3 regions of the Aquitalea sp. ASV11 genome follow, and region 2 is predicted to be linked to each of the others. Evidence: predicted binding sites of a transcription regulator. Region 2 holds the regulator's gene; each other region holds the start of a gene.

Region 1 (4,655 bases), on a different contig from region 2:
CTTCACCACGCCGGGCCACCATGAAGGAATACACGGCACACAGCAGGTAAGGAATCAGGATCATCGAGGTAGCCAGCGACAGCAGTGCCAGGTAACCGGCCGAACTGAACAGGGTGATGATCAGGAACAGCTGGATCAGACCGTTGGTCAGCCACAGCGAAGCTGCCGGGGAACCGTTGGCATTGGTGGTGCCGAAGATGCGCGGCATCACACCGTCTTTGCCTGCCAGGTAAGGTGCTTCAGCAGCCAGCAGCGTCCAGGCCAGCAGCGCGCCACCTACCGAAATCACCAGACCAGCATTCATGATGTTGGCACCCCAGGGACCAATGGCCTTTTCCAGCACATAAGCGGTGGAGGGGTTCTTCAGTGCCGCCAGTTCCGGCTGGGTCATCACGCCCAGTGCCAGGACCGACACCGCCACCAGCAGGGCAATGGTCAACAGGAAACCCACCACGGTAGCCTTGCCCACATCGCTCATTTTTTCGGCACGGCCCGAGAACATCGACGCACCTTCGATACCGATGAACACCCATACAGTCACCAGCATGGTGCTCTTCACCTGATCGACAATGGAGCCCAGCTTAGGATTACCCCAGAAGTCCAGATTGAAGGTGTCGATCTTGAAAGCAAACACCACCAGAACAATGAACAAGGCCAGCGGTACCAGCTTGGCAATGGTGGTGATGGTGTTGATGAATGCCGCACCATGCACGCCACGCAATACCAGGAAATGCAGGCCCCACAACAGGATGGAGGCACAGATGATGGCAGTTGGCGTGTTGCCGTCGCCAAAAGCGTGGAACCAGAAACCCAGTGCCGAGAACATCACGACAAAGTAGGACACGTTGCCGATCCAGGCCGAAATCCAGTAACCCCAGGCCGAGTTGAAGCCCATGTAGTCACCGAAACCGGCGCGGGCATAACCGTAAACCCCGCCCTCTACTTCGGGCTTGCGGTTGGCCAGCATCTGGAAGGCAAATGCCAGCGTCAGCATGCCGAGGAAGGTGATGGCCCAACCAATGATGATGGCGCCGGCGCCGGCACCTGCCGCCATGTTTTGCGGTAGCGAGAAGATGCCGCCGCCAATCATGGAACCCACTACCAGTGCGGTAAGTGCACCCAGTTTCAGTTTGGGTGCTCCGCCACCTTGCACTTCTGTATCAGTGGACATTTTCGTTCTCCGTGAAATACATTAACCTGAAAACTATCTGTATATTATTAATTTCTAATTCAATGATGCAATGATAGTCATCGAAGCGCTCCGATTCCAGAAAGCAGCTACATATGTTTGATCAGGATCAAATGAAAAAAAGGAACAAAAAAGGGCGACAGCAGAAAGATGGCTGGGTTATAGGCAGAGCGGCCTGTCTATCCAAATTGGATTTATCTATATGCATTTGTTCTTTATTGGTAATTTTCAATAAATTATTTTTCAATAAAGACTGATAGACAAACGGCAGGCAAAAAAAATGGATACGGCCCACCACCGTATCCACCAACACACACATCAAGAGGAAATCTGGACACACACCAACTGGTGCTAAACCTGTCAGTCGTTCGGTCCTGCGTTCTTCACCTTACGACTGATGACAAAAATCACACCACATACCACCACAGTAGCAAAGACAATGGTTGCCAAACCCAGAACACCGACATCGTCGGAAAGAAGTTGACCTAGCAGTTCCATCTCCCACTCCTCATAGCTGGCGTTTGCCGCCTTGATTGATTAGTCGATGGTCATAATAACCCTACAAATAATGTGGATGTTGACGCAAGTCAACAATCTGTCCGCGTCCTGCGGACAACTGGAAAGTCCCACAAAAACAAAACGATGCCGAACATACCCCGCAGAGCGGCCATTTCCCTGGTAAGTACAAAATGAAAAAGCCCCTGCATGGCAGGGGCTGTCTGATGGCATAGGACTGGCAGATCAGGGCTGCTTGTTACCACCCATGTCCTTGGACAGGAAGAAGGCGTCAGAGAAGAATTCGTCTTCCGGCAGCTTGCGTTCGGCAATGAAGCTGCGATGGGCAGACTCCACCATGACCGGAGCACCACAGGCATACACCTGGTGGCCGGACAGGTCGGCAAAATCATCCAGCACCGCCTGATGTACAAAGCCGGTACGGCCTTGCCATTCGTCTTCCGGCAGCGCCTCGGACAACACCGGAATCACGGTGATGTTGGCATGCGCGGCCTGCCAGCTCTCGGCCAGTTCAGCCATGTAGAGGTCTGCCTTGGTGCGTGCGCCCCAATACAGCACCATCTGACGCTGGATACCGTGATGAATGGCGTGTTCGATGATGCCCTTGACCGGCGCAAAGCCGGTACCGCTGGCCACGAAAATGATGGGCTTGTCCGAATCCTCACGCAGGAAGAAAGAACCCATCGGGCCCTTGAAGCGCATGATTTCGCGCTCCTTCATCTGGGTGAAGACATAATCGGAGAAACTGCCACCGGGCTGATGACGGATATGCAGCTCCAGGAAGGCATCATCATGCGGCGCATTGGCAATGGAGAAACTGCGTTTCTTGCCATCCTTCATCAGGATGTCGATGTACTGACCGGCGCGGAACTGCAGGCGTTCGGAAACCGGCAATTTCAGTTTGAGCACGGCAACGTCGTGCATTTTCACCATGCTTTCCACGCGGCACGGCAGGGTCTTGATCTGGATGTCACCAGCACCGGCCACTTCACGGGCTTCAATGGTGATATCACCTTGCGGGCGGGCACAGCAGAACAGGGTCATGCCCTGGATGCGTTCGTTTTCCGGCAGGGCTTTTTCCTGATAGCCATCCTGGCTGACCTCACCCTCCACGACCTTGCCCTTGCAGGCGCCACAGGCACCATCGCGGCAGCCATAAGGCAGACCGACATTCTGGCGCAAAGCCGCTTCCAGAATGGTTTCATGCGCTTCAACACTGAACGTATGCCCGCTCGGGAGCACTTTGACCTGGGAAGTCATTGGGTACCTTTATTATTCCAAATCTCGGTAAGATGCAGCCTATGCGTACTTTATTGATTGCAGGCATGGGTGATGTCGCCCGACGGGCCCTGCCCCGACTCGTGCAGCACTGGAAAGTGCTGGTTCTGGCACATCACGCGCAAGCAGCTGAAACGGCGCGCGCTGGCGGTGCCATTCCGGTCATGGCCAATCTGGACGATGCCGCCAGCCTGGAGCGGCTGGCCGGTCTGGCCGATGATCTGTGGATAACCGCACCACCACCAAGCCACGGAATGCGCGACAGCCGCACGCGCAAGTTGTTGTACGCACTGGCAAAAGCCGACAGGATACCACAGCGAATTAGCTATATCAGCACTACTGGCGTGTATGGAAATAGCCATGGTGACTGGCTGGATGAATGCTCGCCCCCCATGCCGCAAACCGAGCGCGCCTGGCGCCGGCTGGATGCAGAAAATACCCTTCGTGCCTTTGCCCGCCACCATGGCAGCCAGCTGACCATTCTGCGCGCACCCGGCATTTATGCGCTGGAGCGCCTGCCGCTGACCCGTCTTGTGCAAAACACGCCCTTGATCCGGCCCGAGGAAGACAGCTTCAGTAATCATATCCACGCCGATGACCTGGCCAGCCTGTGTATTGCCAGCCTGCAGCAAAACCGTGGCGGCATCCGCATTTACAATGCCTGCGACCAGGAACCACTCACCATCACCGACTGGTATGCCATGCTGGCTGATGCACTGTCCATGCCACTACCGCCACGGCTATCCCGCGCAGAAGTACAAGCGGCCGTCAGCCCTGGTTTATGGTCTTACATGGCCGAGTCTCGCCGCTTTCGCCACCAGCGCCTGGCAGAACTGGGCGTGACGCTGCACTACCCCACTGCACGCGAATTTGTCGCACAACTGGCGGCAAATCCGGCCTGGCAGAGCGTGGCACTCGCTAAGGCCGGCAAGATTCGGTAACATGCGCGTCTTCTTGCAATTATCTGTTTGAATCACATGGAAAATCCGGCATTCGGGCGCGCCATCAGAAGCTTTGTGCTGCGTCAGGGACATCTGTCTGCAGGTCAGCAACGCGCAATGGACGAGGGCATGCCCAAATGGGGCATTGCATATCAGCCAACCGTCATCGACCTGGAACAGGCTTTTGGCCGCCAGGCACCCAAGGTGCTGGAAATCGGCTTTGGCATGGGTGGTGCAACCGCTGAAATTGCAGCGGCCAATCCTGCTATCGACTATCTGGGCGTGGAAGTGCACTCCCCGGGCGTGGGCAATCTGTGCAAGCTGATTGCTGAAAAAGAGCTGAGCAATCTGCGCATCATCCGTCACGATGCGGTGGAAGTGCTGGATAACATGCTGGCCGATGGCAGCCTGGACGGCGTGCATATTTTCTTCCCCGACCCCTGGCACAAAAAACGCCACAACAAGCGTCGCCTGATCCAGGCCCCGCTGGTGGAAAAACTGGTGAAGAAGCTGAAGCCGGGCGGCTATCTGCACGCCGCTACCGACTGGGAAGACTACGCCATCCAGATCATGGAAGTGTTCAGCGCCAATGGCGATCTGGCCAATAGCGCCGATGGCTATGCGCCGCGCCCGGACTACCGTCCGCTGACCAAGTTTGAGGCCCGTGGCATCAAGCTGGGTCATGGCGTATGGGACATCATCTTCCGCCGCAAGTAAGCCCCGCGAACAGA
Region 2 (4,655 bases):
GGGCTGGCGCTGGCCCAGCCGCCCGAGCATTACCGCCTGGGCGGCATCATCCGCACGCTGGAAGGCAATGTGCCGCTGATTGACTGCGCCGAACCGCCTTGCGCGCTGCGTCAGGACTGCCAGCTCAAGGCCATGCTGGATGTGGGCATGCAGGCATTTTTCAGCACACTGGACAGTTATACGCTGCGCGACGTGATTGCCAGCCCTACCGGCGAGGCCATCATTCGTCTGCATCGCAGTCCTAAAGCACAGTCAGCCGGAAAAACCATACCGGATGTGTTGTAAAAAACCATCACTTTTTCAATGAAAAAGCCCGCTACCTGCGGGCTTTTTTTGCTGCTTTTTTAGGGGATAACCCTTTAAACAGTCTGAACAAAACCGTCAGATGGTTTTGGAATATCGCGCCTTGGTTTCCCGTTCACGCAAATGGCGGTCGAACAGCATGGCGATATTGCGGATCAGGAAACGCCCCTTGGGCTCCACCATCAGGAAGTCGCCGTCAAAGGTCAGCAGGCCCAGCTTGTGGTACTCGCGGATGGCTGGCAACTCGGCAGCGAAATACTCGGCGAAATTGATGCCGTGCACCTGCTCGATGGCTTCCACCGACAGCGAGAAGCGGCACATCAGCGCCTGGATGATGCCGCGACGCAGGATGTCGTCCTGATCCAGCACCATGCCACGCATTACCGGCAGCCGGCCTTCGTCCAGCGCGGCGTAATAGCTGTCCAGGTCTTTCTCGTTCTGGCTGTAACAGGGGCCAACCTTGCCGATGGACGACACGCCAAGGCCGATCATGTCGCAGTCGGCATGGGTGGAATAGCCCTGGAAATTGCGCTGCAGGCGCGCCTGGCGCAAGGCAATGGCCAGGTCATCTTCCGGCTTGGCAAAGTGGTCCATGCCAATGAATACATAGCCTGCATCCGCCAGGCTCTTTACCGCGTCCTGCAGGATGTCCAGCTTGGTGCTGGCTGCTGGCAGGTCCGCCTCGTTGATGCGCCGTTGCGGCATGAACACGGTGGGCAAATGGGCATAGTTGTACAGCGCCAGCCGGTCCGGGCCAATGGCAATCACCTTGTCCAGCGTGCGTTTGAGCGACTCGCGGGTTTGCAGCGGCAGGCCGTAGATCAGGTCCACACTGACCGACTTGAAGCCGGCTTCGCGCGCAGCCTCGATCACCTCCAGCGTTTCTTCCTCGCTTTGCACCCGGTTCACCGCGGCTTGCACCTGCGGGTCGAAGTCCTGAATGCCCACGCTCATGCGGTTGAAGCCCAGTCGCGCCAGGTGATGCACGGTTTCACGACCCACCTTGCGCGGGTCGATCTCGATGGAATATTCTCCCTCCGGCAAAAATTCGAAGTGGGCACGCAACATGGTCATCAGGCGGTCCAGCTGCTCGTCGGACAGAAAGGTCGGCGTACCGCCGCCAAAGTGCAGCTGGATCAGCTTTTCCCGGCAGCCAAGCGAGGCGGCAACCAGCTTGATTTCCTTTTCCAGGTAATCGAGGTAGCGGTCGGCACGGCTCTTGTCCTTGGTAATGATCTTGTTGCAGCCGCAGTAGTAACATACCGTATTACAGAACGGTATATGAACGTACAATGATATTGCGTTCTGATGCATGCCCAGGTGGCGTTGCTTCAGCCAGTGTTTATAGTCCTTCTCACCGAATGCCGGGGTAAACCGGTCGGCGGTGGGGTAAGAAGTGTATCTTGGGCCGGAACCATCAAGACGTTCGATCAATGCTCGGTCGAACTCACAGTGGGTAGGCGAAAACGGATGGGTGGTGTGCATGTCGTCGGGTATTGATAGTCAAACGTCAGGTGGACTGGTAAATTTGCGGAAAACGTGCGAATTCCGCTTTGACAAGGGTCAAGCTTCTTTACAGGGTTGTACAAAACACGCGATGTCAGACCAACACCAACACACTCTGCACGCACTGAAGGTGTCCTGCTCCAACTGCAGTCTGCGCGAACTCTGCCTGCCCATCGGGCTGAACCGCGACGAAATGACACAGCTGGATGCAGTTATCCGTCAGAGCCGCCGCCTCAAGCGCGGTGAATACCTGTTCCGCAGTGGCGAAGCCTTCAAATCGCTGTTTGCCGTGCGCACCGGTTTCTTCAAGACCAGCGTGGCAAGCCAGGACGGTCGTGAACAAGTCACCGGCTTTCTGATGTCCGGCGAACTCATGGGCCTGGATGGCATCTCGTCCAATGTGCATGGCTGCGACGCCATTGCCCTGGAAGACAGCGAAGTCTGCGAACTGCCCTTCAACCGCATGGAAAGCCTGGGGCGCGACATTCCCAGCCTGCAACACCACTTTTTCCGCCTGATGAGCCGCGAAATCGTGCGTGACCAGAACGTCATGCTGCTCCTGGGTAACATGAAGGCAGAAGAACGTCTGGCTGCCTTCCTGCTGAACCTGTCACAGCGTCTGTCCACCCGCGGCTTTGCCGCCAACGATTTCATCCTGCGCATGAGCCGCGAGGAAATCGGCAGCTTCCTCGGCCTGAAACTGGAAACCGTCAGCCGTACGCTATCCAAGTTCCAGCAACAAGGCTGGCTAAGCGTGGACCACAAGCACATCCAGCTGATCAAGGCCGATGCACTCAAGGACCTGATCTCCGGTTGTACCCACGCCAACGGCGTGTAAGCCGACAGCACGGTAACAGCCATCCGGGCGGTGGGCGCAATGCGCCTTACCGCCCTTTTTGCATCTTCCGCCCATCCGGGCAGGCACGCCATTCTCCGCAAGCACTAACTCTTCCGGTCAAGGTATTACCAGCGCCCGATCAGCATGCCGGCCACCAGTTGCTCGGCCCGTTCCGCCACTTCAGCCAGCTGCGCGGCGTCCGGCTCGCCGCGTACCACCACGGCGGGTAGCACTTCGTCCCAGCCATAGCCGGCGATGATGCGCCGCATGGCGTACACAGCCCCCATGCCATCGTTACCGGCGGACACCAGCAAGAGGCAGGCCAGCCCCTCGGTAAGGCCCTGCGCGGGGTAGAAGGTGCGGTCGAAGAAATCTTTCATCTTGCCCGCCATATAGCCAAAATTCTCCGGCGTTGCCAGCACGATGCCGTCTGTTGTCAGCAAGTCATCCAGTGTGGCCTGCTCGGCGGGCAGGCAGTTGAACTGCAGGTCATCCGCCAGTTGCGCTACGCTGGCGCGCACGGCGTCAACCAGCTGCAAGGTGCGGCCGGTCTGGCTGGCATACAACAACAGCAAGCGCTTCATGCTGCAGGACTCCCTGGCAACGTGGCCATCAATGCTTGCAGGCGTGTTGCTTCGGGCCAGCCTGGCGGCACCACGAAACCGCGCGCCACCTCCTCCCAGTAGCCATCGCCCAGCGGCAGCAGCTCTGCCACCAGTTGCGGCACCAGGGCCTGGCGCAATTCCTGCTGCAGGCTGTGCTGTTCGCGCACTTCGGCTTCGGCCACACGGGCCGGAGCCAGCCAGTTCAAGCGTGGTAACCACAACCAGCGTGATGCCGGGCTGGTACTGGGCCAGGGCTGCAATAGCGGGCTGAACCAGCCTTGCAGCTGATCCGCAGCCAGTGGCGGGGCGGGACGTGTCGGGCGGGAATAGAAAAACCAGCCGGCCAGCCGGGCCTGACTGGCGCAGGCCACAAAGCCTGGCGGCAATACGCGACGGGCCAAGGGGTGGCGGGACAACTGCAACTGCGCCTGCAATTTACCCGCCTTCAGCAGCCAGGCATCGCGCAGACTGGGGCCTACCAGGCTGTCCGGGCCGGCACCCAATTGCAGATAGAATTTGCTGGCAGTCTCCACGTGTAGTGGTTCGCCATCCAGCCGGATCAGGAAATCAAATTCGCCAATGGTGCGGCCACTGGCGTCCCGTAGCGGCAGATTGGCGGCCACCAGCTCGATATGGGGCGCAAGGTGAAACCAGAAAGCCAGCAAGCGCTCGGCATAGTGGCCCAGACGGCGACAGGGCTGCTCGGCCAGCCAGGCATAGAGCGGTGCCGGGTCTTGTTCCAGTGCGGCCAGCAAGGCCGGGCCATCCGGGCCCAGCAGGCGTTGTGGCGAAAGATTGCAGCCACTATCCCAGGGGGAAGGGGCGGTCAGCAAGAAAGCCAGATCACGCAGCGCAGGCTGCGTGTAAGGCAGATAAAAACCGCAATCAGGATTCGCCGCCGTGCTCATGGCCGTCTGCCACGCGCTGGATCTGCTTCATCAGTCCACGCAGAATGTCCACCTCGTCGCGCAGCATGCCGGACCGGTTGAACAGCGCGCGCATGCGGCGCATCAGTCGCTCGCTGTTACGGCGGCGGTAGTAGCCGATGGCGTCCATGGTCTGGTCCAGATGCTGGCAGAAGCCTTCCACCTCGCCCAGGCTGGCGGTTTCGCTTTCCGGCCGCAGGTATTCCACATCAACGCCGGTATGGCTGAACAGCTCGTAAGTCATCACCTGTACTGCCATGGCCAGGTTGAGCGAGAAGTAATCCGGGTTGCCCGGAATGGTCACCAGCCGGTTGCACTGCTCCACTTCTTCAATCGACAGGCCGAAGGTTTCATTGCCGAACACCAGCGCCACCTGTTCGCCATCGCGCGCGCGGGCCACCAGTTCCGGCGTGGTTTCGCGCGGAGTGGACAATGGCGTGGTCAGCTCGCGGCGGCGGCTGGTGAGCGCGCAGGCCA
Region 3 (4,655 bases), on a different contig from region 2:
CCGGTTTCGGCCAGGGCAGCAGCCAGCAGGGTCAGGCCGCTAAGCCAGGCCCACAACAGCCATTGGGTAAGGGGGGCGGGTGTGTTCATGGGGTCAACGATACCGGCCATGCAGGGCCATGGCCTTGATTCCAGATAAGCCCTGCCAACAAACTGCGGCGCTTAACGCGCCACGTAAATCAGCGCAAACAGCACAATCCACACCAGGTCCACCATATGCCAGTAGGCGGCGGCGGTTTCCACCCCATCAATGGCCGCACCGGCATAGCGCCCGTCGCGGGCCTGCCACCACACGGCGGCGACAATCACCATGCCCAGTACCACATGCAGAAAGTGGAATACGGTGAGCGAGAGGTAGAACATCCAGAAATCGCCGCTGGACAGGGTGATGCCAGCGGCAAACTTGCCACCCAGCTCGATGGCCTTGAGCACCAGAAAACCGCCACCGGCCAGCATGGTGGACATCAGCCAGCGCCGCCCGCTGCGCTGACGGTTTCGCGCAAAGGCGCGCACTGCGGCCACGATGGCCGCACTGCCCGCCAGCAACAGCAAGGTATTGAGCGTGGGCAGCAGCAGGTGCAGCTGCTGCTGGCCGTGGGAAAACAGTGCCGGTTCCCGCCAGCGGTGATAGCCGTACACCAGGAAGAACACGCCGAACACCGCCAGCTCGGCCAGAATGAAACACCACATGGCCAGGTCTCCCGGCACATGACGGTCTTGCGGTATGTCTTCCAGCAGCAGGCTGTCGGCAGGCATGGTTTGTCTCCAATGAAAAAACGGCCCTTTGCGGGCCGCTTGTTGCTCGGTTCACTCAGGCTTCGCGCTTGCCGGTGACAAAGAAGCTGATCAGGTACAGCATCAGGCCGCTGAAGAAGCCCAGGCCGCACACCAGACGTGCCCAGTACAGCGGCATGATGTGGTCCTGTGTTTCCATGAAGGACAGCGGTGCGCTGGACATGCGTTGCAGCCACACCTGTGTCGCCCCGGCAGCGGTCAGGCACAGCGTGATGCCGACGATGGACAGGGTCATCACCCAGAACGCCAGTTTTTCCACATTCTGTGCTTGCGGGCTGTTGGCTTCACGGCCACGCAGCAGCGGCATGGTGTAGGAAATCATGGTCAGCACCACCATGGCGTAAGCACCATAGAAGGCCATGTGACCGTGCGAAGCAGTCAGCTGCGTGCCGTGGGTGTAGTAGTTCACCACCGACAGCGTCCCCAGGAAGCCCCACACACCAGCGCCCAGGAAGGACATCACACCAGTACCCAGCGCCCACAGCGTGGCGGCCTGGTTGGGGTGCTGACGGCGGCGACGCTTGACCATATTGAAGGCAAACATGGTCATCATGAAGAAGGGCACCGGCTCCAGCGCGGAGAAGATGGAACCCCATACCTGCCAGTAGGCCGGTGTGCCGATCCAGAAATAATGGTGACCGGTACCGATGATGCCGGTGATCAGCGTCATGGCAATGATCAGGTACAGCCATTTTTCGATGATTTCACGGTCCACCCCGGTCACTTTCACCAGCACGAAGGCCAGCATGGCACCCATGATCAGCTCCCACACCCCTTCCACCCACAGGTGTACCACCCACCACCAGAAGTACTTGTCCAGCACCAGGTTGTTGGGGTTGACGAAGGAGAACAGGAAGAAGATGGCCAGGCCCCACAGCCCCAGCAGCATCACGATGCTGATGCTGGTCTTGCGGCCGGACAGCAGCGTCATCGACAGGTTGAACAAAAAGGACAGCGCCACCAGCACAATACCCACCTTGGTAATGAGCGGCTGCTCCAGGTAACCGCGCCCCATGGTGGGCAGCAGGTCGTTACCGGTGAGGTGGGCCAGCACGTTATAGGGCAGGCCCAGGTAGCCGACAATGGTCAGCGCACCGGCCACCAGAAACACCCAGAAGGTGATGATGGCCAGTTTCGGGCTGTACAGCTCGCGCTCGCATTCTTCCGGAATCAGGAAGTAACCCGCTCCCATGAAGCCGAACAGCAGCCAGACAATCAACAGGTTGGTATGCACCATGCGCGCGGTGCTGAAATTGATGGCCGGGAACAGGAAGTCCCCCTTCACATACTGCAGGCCGATGATCAGGCCAAACAGGATCTGGCCGATGAACAGGCCGATGGCCGCCATGAAATAAGGCTTGGCCACCGCCTGCGAGCGGTATTTGATCTGGGCTGGCGCACGGGCTTGTTCAGCCGCTAGCGTCGCCGCACTTGCATTGCTCATGTTTATCTCCGTCAGCGATTGGTCTGGTGCGCTCAGCCCTGGATATTGGGCGGCCAGTTATTGGTATTGATCTCGGAGGTGTACTTCAGGAAGGCCACCACGTCGTCCAGCTCGCCGTCGTTCAGATGAAACTGCGGCATCTGGCGGCGACCGGGTACATTGGTGGGCATGGCCTTCATCCAGCCCTTGATGAAATCCGGGCCACGGCGCACATAGACATTGCCCAGCTCCGGTCCGAAATAAGCCCCCTCGCCCAGCAAGGTGTGGCAGCCGCCACAATTGCGCGTCTCCCAGATCTTCTTGCCGCGCACCGCCGCATCAGTCAGCTTGGCCTTGGCGTTATGGCTGGGCAGGGCCATGGTGGTATCCAGCGTCAGCCCCAGGAACAACAGGAAAAAGAACACCGACCCACCGTAAAAGATGTTGCGGGCCGTCGATTTGGTGAAGCTCGCGCTCATCACGTCCTCCTCAAAGTGCTTGCACCGGCACGTCCGGTACCTGGGGCGAAATGTACGGATTCAGGCATCCCGATAGCATTGATTCGTATCAACGATTCCCGGCCACCCTCCTTCCTACACTGGCGGCATCATCATTTGGCAAGCCTTTGCCCGGGAGTCTGCATGCACCGTCCAGCCCTGCCCCCGCTGCCGCCCACGCTGGCTGGCAGCCCCCACTCCACCCCAAGAGACAGCAAGGTATTTGCCCCCGGCAGCGTTTGCCTGGTGGGGGCTGGCCCCGGCGACCCGGACTTGCTCACCCTGCGCGCAGTACAGCGACTGGGCCAGGCCGATGTACTGCTGTACGACCATCTGCTAGACCCGCAGATACTGCGGCTGGCTCCGCCGCAGGCCAGCCGCATCTGTGTGGGCAAGCGCGCCAGCCGCCATACCCTGCCGCAAGCGGACATCAACCAGTTGCTGATCGACTTTGCCCGCAACGGCCAGCGCGTGGTGCGGCTCAAGGGCGGTGACCCCTTGCTGTTTGGCCGGGGTGGCGAGGAAATACTGGCGCTGGCGGCAGCGGGCATCCCCTGCGAGGTGGTACCGGGCATCAGCGCCGCGCTGGGTGCCGCCGCCGCACTGGGACTGCCGCTTACCCATCGCGACCATGCCCAGGGTTGCAGCCTGGTCACCGGCCATCGCCGTCAGGGAGAAAGCGCGCTGGACTGGACACAGCACAGCACGCCGGAGCAGACCCTGGTGGTGTATATGGGACTGGGCGAGGCCGCCCATATCGCCAGCCAGCTGCTGGCCCATGGCCGCGACCCGGCCACGCCGGTGGCCATCGTGGAAAGGGCATGCAGCAGTGCCCAGCGCTGTGTGTGTGGCCAGCTGGCTACACTGGCGCAATTGATTGCCGATCAGCAGATTGCCAGCCCGGCGCTCCTCATCATCGGCAGCGTGGTCAGCCTGCACCAACAGTTGCAGGCCTTGCGCCAGCAAGCGGTGATTTCTTGATACGGGTCATTCAGGCCGACGCGTCAAAGGTCAATACTGCTCACCATCAACCTCAGCCAAGGCAAAGCACCATGAATGCCATCCAGCAATTGACCGAACAACATCGCCTGTGCGATGCCGACTTCGCCATCGCCGAAACAGCGGTACGCCAGAGCGACTGGCCCAAGGCCCGGGCCGTGTTTCAAGCCTTTCACAACGGCATGCTGCAACATTTTGCGCTGGAAGAAGACAGCCTGTTTCCGGCCTTCGAAGCCGCCACCGGCAGCCAGATGGGCCCCACGATGGTAATGCGCAACGAACACAGCCAGATGCGCGCACTGATGCAGGACATGGCGCAGCTGCTGTCATCCGAGCAGGCCGGCGACTATCTGGGCTGTGCCGACACGCTGCTTATCCTGATGCAGCAGCACAACATGAAAGAAGAAAACATTCTTTACCCCATGTGCAGCCAGCACATTACCGGCTTTGCCGACCTGGTTGCCGCCGGAGCCGCCGCATGAGCCCGCGCGACCTGCGCCAGTTGCCGCCGCCACAGCCGATGGAAATCATCCTGGACGAAGCGGACGGGCTGGCACCGGGCCAGCAAGCGGCCTACATCCTGCCGCACCATCCCAGCCCGCTGCTGCCACTGCTACAGCAACAGGGGCTGGACTTCCGTTTCGAACTGTCCGGTGACGGCGGCGTCATCCTGATCCTGAGCCGGCCATGAGCCAGGCCTGGCTGTCTTACGAAGCTGCCCCGCCACCCTGGTTGCCGGGCAGCTTTTTTGCAGCCAGCCTCGCCTGGCTGCTGATCACCGGGCTCACCCTGCTGCTGGGCAACACTGTCCTTGCCAACCGCTTCGATCCGCTGATTGTCACCCTTACCCACCTGCTGGCACTGGGCGTGCTGGGCAACACCATGCTCGGTGCCATCTTGCAGCTACTGGCCGTGGCCACCGGGGTGGGCACACCTCGCCCG

The links. The regulator FNR, encoded in region 2, switches genes on or off when oxygen is low (the NO sensors DNR and NnrR bind a similar motif). The targets are predictions, from matches to a motif close to TTGATNNNNATCAA.
Region 1: the regulator FNR is predicted to act here: its motif matches at 1,767-1,780, upstream of JHD62_RS16105 (DUF3149 domain-containing protein).
Region 3: the regulator FNR is predicted to act here: its motif matches at 2,775-2,788, upstream of cobA (uroporphyrinogen-III C-methyltransferase).

What each region holds. Positions count from the first base shown of each region.
Region 1 covers NZ_JAELUD010000057.1:1,603-6,257, forward strand. The annotation lists gene arcD (arginine-ornithine antiporter) at 1-1,171, opposite strand, end outside; gene JHD62_RS16105 (DUF3149 domain-containing protein) at 1,550-1,687, opposite strand; gene JHD62_RS16110 (CDP-6-deoxy-delta-3,4-glucoseen reductase) at 1,931-2,965, opposite strand; gene JHD62_RS16115 (NAD(P)H-binding protein) at 3,007-3,924, shown strand; gene trmB (tRNA (guanosine(46)-N7)-methyltransferase TrmB) at 3,961-4,641, shown strand.
Region 2 covers NZ_JAELUD010000008.1:5,383-10,037, forward strand. The annotation lists gene JHD62_RS04420 (Rrf2 family transcriptional regulator) at 1-285, shown strand, start outside; gene hemN (oxygen-independent coproporphyrinogen III oxidase) at 382-1,788, opposite strand; gene fnr (fumarate/nitrate reduction transcriptional regulator Fnr) at 1,901-2,647, shown strand; gene JHD62_RS04435 (flavodoxin family protein) at 2,773-3,231, opposite strand; gene JHD62_RS04440 (DUF1853 family protein) at 3,228-4,160, opposite strand; gene JHD62_RS04445 (RNA methyltransferase) at 4,138-4,655, opposite strand, start outside.
Region 3 covers NZ_JAELUD010000059.1:18,096-22,750, forward strand. The annotation lists gene JHD62_RS16485 (cytochrome C oxidase subunit IV family protein) at 1-89, opposite strand, end outside; gene JHD62_RS16490 (cytochrome c oxidase subunit 3) at 162-755, opposite strand; gene JHD62_RS16495 (cbb3-type cytochrome c oxidase subunit I) at 811-2,238, opposite strand; gene JHD62_RS16500 (cytochrome c) at 2,271-2,696, opposite strand; gene cobA (uroporphyrinogen-III C-methyltransferase) at 2,859-3,695, shown strand; gene JHD62_RS16510 (hemerythrin domain-containing protein) at 3,767-4,195, shown strand; gene JHD62_RS16515 (DUF2249 domain-containing protein) at 4,192-4,404, shown strand; gene JHD62_RS16520 (hypothetical protein) at 4,401-4,655, shown strand, end outside.